DNA from 2 places in the Schinkia azotoformans genome. Region 1 is predicted to be linked to the other one. Evidence: riboswitches for the same ligand, from Rfam matches in the RefSeq annotation. Region 1 holds a riboswitch; the other holds the start of a gene.
What was found. A riboswitch is a leader RNA that binds a small molecule or an ion and turns the genes downstream of it on or off. The one in region 1 is predicted to bind S-adenosylmethionine.
Positions count from the first base shown of each region.

Region 1 (2,490 bases):
CATCTTTTTCATAATCAATTCCAGCTTCATATAATGCTCCACGCAAAATAACATCACCAGTAGCAAGCTTAACAGTAGCAACCTTTTTTCCTTTAAAGTTGTTAATATCCTGAAGCTCATGTAATAAGTTAGGCTTTGAGACGACCCCTGCACCAGTTCCCATTTGACCGCCTAGGAACACAATATCGGCACCTTGCTCTTCAAAAGTAAGTGGCGCTGGAGTCCCGAATGTGCCGACATCTAATTTTCCAGCTATTACTGCATTGATTCCTTCTCCACTATTTGAAAATGGATGAAATGTAGCATTTAATCCTTCTTCTTTAAAATAACCTTCTTCTTGTGCGATATAATACAAGCTATGCCCTGTTGTTGGTAAGTGACCGATAGCAAAGTCTATCAATTTTTGGCTTTGATTATTATTTTCTGCTTGTTCTGTTGGGGGCTGTGTTGTATTAGCCGTATTCTCTGCACTGTTACATCCTGCTAATCCTATTGTTAATGATAATGCTGTACCTAAAACTACTAATCTCTTTTTCATAATGATAGATCGTCCTCTCGATTATTTTCTGAAACTAAAAAACCTCTTCCCAAGGAAGAGGCAAAAAATCGACTCTTCCTTATCTTCTAACAAGTTATACAACTTGTTACTGGAGTTAGCACCTTTTGCATTGCTGCAAGGTTGCTGAAGGATCATAGAGCCAGTCTCTCCCCTTCTCTGGATAAGGTATCCGTTTCAATATTTGGTTGTTTTTGTTATGATTGTGATTGTACGGGAGGAAAGTATACTTTGTCAATAAGGATTATTAGAAATTTTAAAATTTTATTTTTTTGAAAAAGCAGTTGCCAAACATTGAAGTTAATGATAGAGTTAAGGACATAATTTTAAAAAAACAAAATATTTGAATTTTTACTTATCCAGAGTGGTGGAGGGAAAGGCCCTATGAAACCACGGCAACCCCATTCTTTTAATAAGATGGAAGGTGCCAATTCCTACTGATGAATCGTCAGCAGTAAGATAAGTGAGGGACTCATAAATGTTGTAGTGGTCTTTCCTTATCTTGAGGAAAGGCCACTTTCGTTTTATAGGCATAGTTTCCATTAAGGAAAAATTGCAACAGTTTTACACATATTAAACTAACTAAACAGATATGAAAGGTGGATTTACTATGAGTTTAATTAAATATGAGGAAAATGGAAAAATTGGAACCATTACATTAGATAATGATAAGCAGCGTAATGCGCTATCGCTTGAATTGATAAGAGAACTGGATGCAAAGTTAACTGAAATTGCAAATGAAAGAAAAATAAATGTTGTTATTATCCAAGCAGAAGGAAAAGTGTTCAGCTCCGGCCATAACCTTCGTGAGATTGACGGTGCACCAGTTGAAGATGTTGCAAATCTATTTGAAGAGTGCCAAGCCTTAATGGAAAAGATCAGAAATATTCCACAAGTTGTCATTTCAAAGGTGCATGCTATTGCGACAGCAGCGGGTGCGCAATTGGTAGCGGCATCTGACCTAGCGATCGCAAGTGATAATTCATTATTTGCAACCCCTGGAACATTAATTGGCCTATTCTGTCATACACCGGCTGTTTTCGTAAGCCGTAACCTTGATCGCAAGAAGGCTGCGGAGCTTTTATTTACAGGCGATTTCATCACAGCAGAAGAAGCGAAGATTCATGGGTTAATTAATAGAGTTGTACCGCTTGAAAAATTAGATGAAGAAACTGAGAAGTTTGCAAACTCCGTTGCTCGTCATAGTTTGGCAGTTTTAGAGGCTGGTAAAAAACAATTATATACACAGCTTCAAATCTCTAACGATTTTGAAGCTTTAACATATAGCTCAGATGTGATGGTGAAAAATAGCCAAAAACCAGATGCAGTAGAAGGAATACGTGCATTTTTAGATAAAAGACCAGCACAATGGTCAGACCGCTAGGAAAAAACGAAGGGAGAAATGTTGCGATGACTACTACAAACATTAAAGCCGAAAATCCGTATTTATATGGCTGGGCATCTACTGATGAAATAAGGGAATATCGAAGAAATAATAAATCAACAAAGAAAATTGATAAACGAGTTACTTTAAAAGAGGCAGTAAGCCGTAGGGTTAATCAAGGGGATTATATTGTATTTAGCGGCATGGGCTCGGTCCGCAACCCAATGGCTGCTGTATATGAGATTATTCGTCAAAATATCGGTGACTTAACCATTGCGGCAAAGGGGTCACAGCATGACTGGCAGCTGTTGGCAGCAGCTGGGTTAATAACAAAAGCTGAAATTGCCTATGGCTTTGGGGATGAAATTCGTGGCCTTTGCCCAGCATCACGCCGAGCAGTAAAGAACGGAACTTTGGAGATTCTGTCCGAAATGACAAATGCCGGCTTCCAATGGCGTTTTTCAGCTGCTGCAAGAGGAATTCCATTCTTCCCATCAAGAACAGCACTTGGAACTGACACTCTTCATTATAGTGGGGCGAAAGTAATTGA
Region 1 is NZ_JARSMD010000017.1:93,402-95,891, reverse strand. Features, by position in the region: gene P9E47_RS10220 (ABC transporter substrate-binding protein) at 1-538, opposite strand, end outside; SAM riboswitch class I at 615-726, opposite strand; SAM riboswitch class I at 909-1,022, shown strand; gene P9E47_RS10215 (enoyl-CoA hydratase-related protein) at 1,167-1,940, shown strand; gene P9E47_RS10210 (CoA transferase subunit A) at 1,967-2,490, shown strand, end outside.

Region 2 (2,490 bases), on a different contig from region 1:
CACCAGTACCACCTTTTACTGTTCGAACATACTCATCCTCTACTTGAATTTTGACAGGATTTAAGCCCTCTTTATAGTAAGCACCTACTGGTGACATGATAATAATAAACATATACTCAGATGATGGTGCAACACCTAGATAAGGTTGCGTTGCAATGATGAATGGACGAATATAAAGAGATGTTCCTTCAGCTGTTGGAACCCAGTCTTTATCAATTGATACTAGTTTTTTTAATGCTTCTAAAGCAAATTCCTCATCGATTTGGGGAATTACTAATCTGTCATTTGAACGGTTTAATCTTTCAAAGTTCTTATTTGGTCTGAATAATTGAACCTCACCGTCTTTTGTGACATATGCCTTCATGCCTTCAAAAACCGTTTGTCCATAATGAAAAACAACGCATGAAGGATCCAGTTTAAGCGGCTGATATGGGACGATTCGAGGATCATGCCAGCCTTGTCCTTCTTTATAATTCATAATAAACATATGATCCGTAAATAATTTACCAAATTGCAATTTATCAGCATCTGGTTTTGGTTTTTTAGTTGAGCTTAAATCAACTTTAATGGTTTGATCAAGCATCTGTGTCATCTCCTTGTTCGATAAAAAAATTATAATCAAATGCGCCTTGGCGTATTTGCGCCCAGATTTTTTCGAGCTTGTTCGAAAAACTACCTCTGAAAATCTGTGGCATCCGCCGGAGGCTTTAACTTTATTCAAGGTGGGTTTGACCCCTGTATTGAATGCCGGTTACGTTAATCCTACTATAACTTATGGACGAGGGGACTTCTCTCGAATAAAGTTAAAAAAATAAATTCACTTTCTATTGTAAATCTAAACTGCGAAGGATAACAGACTTTTATGAAAATTTTTTAAAAGTTGCAATTTATATGAATAACATGGTATAGTAGTTTTTGCGATGAGCTGAATTGTGTAAGTCGATTGACACGCCCTATAAGGGAATGCATGAATGTGGCATGCAGTCAGTCGCCTCAATGCGAGAAAGGGCACTTTTATTAAAGTGCCCTTTTATATTTTTAGATATTTACAAATGGATGAAAACATGTTATTATTCAAAACATAGTATTCTTATCGGAAAAATTAAATAAATGATTATCAAGAGTGAACGAGAGAATTGGCTCTATGACTTCACAGCAACCTCCCCATCAGGAAAGGTGCTCCTACCAACAAAGCTCTGCTTTGGTTGATAAAAGTGTGTAAAAAATACTCCTTTTGCAACGAGCAGAAGGAGTTTTTTATTAGAAAAGTGGAAGCGCCCGGTCAACGACGTAAGGACTGGAGCACATCGACTGAGATAAAGGAAACACGACGAGCTTTTGCGAGTCGATGTTGACTTATCGTAGGGAGGTGGGCGAAGTCCACTAGTCACTGGGCGCTGAAGCTAGACCATTATGCACAAATTTCTTAAGAAACGGAGAGATTGTAATGACAATTAATAAATATGAAGTAATCCCTGGAGCAGAATCTTTTTACATAAAAGGAAATGAAATTGGAATATTATTAATTCACGGTTTTGTTGGAACGCCACAAAGTGTAAAATTTGTTGGAAATCATCTTGCAGAAAAAGGCTTTACAGTTTATGCGCCACGCTTAAAAGGACATGGGACGCATTCTGATGAGCTGGAAGAAACCATCTTCCAAGATTGGCTCACAGAACTTGAACATGCCTATGACAAACTAAAATCAACCTGTTCCCATGTTTTTATTGCCGGGCAGTCAATGGGAGGAGTTTTATCACTTATTTTAGCTAATAAAGTAAATCCGGCCGGGGTAATTACAATTAATGCGGCCTTTTCTGTCCCAGGATATGAGCTGTATAAAGAGGCCCATGATTTTGATTATGTTCAGGAAGGGAAACCTGATATTAAGGATGACAGCATAATCGAAATTACTTATCCTGCTGTACCTGTGCATGCCATTAAGCAGCTGTTAACTGTAATTAAAATTGGTAAGGAAAATCTTTCACGGATAACAAGTCCCCTTTTATTGTTCAAATCTTTAGATGATCATGTTGTGCCGGCTGAAAGCACGGATTACGTTTATCACAATGTTTCATCATGGTCCAAAAAGATTGTTGAATTAACGAATTCTTATCATGTAGCCACCATGGATTTTGATAAATTTAATATTATTGAGTATACCGAAGGATTCATTCGGAAAACAGTAATAAATGCTTTAAGTGGATACAAAGTTTCTTAAATGAGCTAGATTATCTACAATCAAATGAAGACGCGACACCTTTTGATGAGGATAAAGTCTGGTTATGTACTATCAAATTTGGATTGCGACCCTTTTGGTGAGGATAAATACAGGTTATGTACTATCAAACCAGAGTCGCAACCCTTTTGGTGAGGATAAATGGCTTCCGTTAAGATCTAACCTTAGAGGAAGTAAGTATTTGTTCAATTGCTTCCGCTACAGTCTCTACAATGAAATTCGCCTCTCTCTTTACGTCAGGATGCGCTGTA
Region 2 is NZ_JARSMD010000021.1:108,776-111,265, forward strand. Features, by position in the region: gene P9E47_RS13380 (branched-chain amino acid aminotransferase) at 1-583, opposite strand, end outside; SAM riboswitch class I at 1,112-1,215, shown strand; gene P9E47_RS13385 (alpha/beta hydrolase) at 1,448-2,221, shown strand; gene P9E47_RS13390 (Cof-type HAD-IIB family hydrolase) at 2,391-2,490, opposite strand, start outside.
Region 2: another riboswitch for S-adenosylmethionine. It lies ahead of P9E47_RS13385 (alpha/beta hydrolase); the one in region 1 lies ahead of P9E47_RS10215 (enoyl-CoA hydratase-related protein).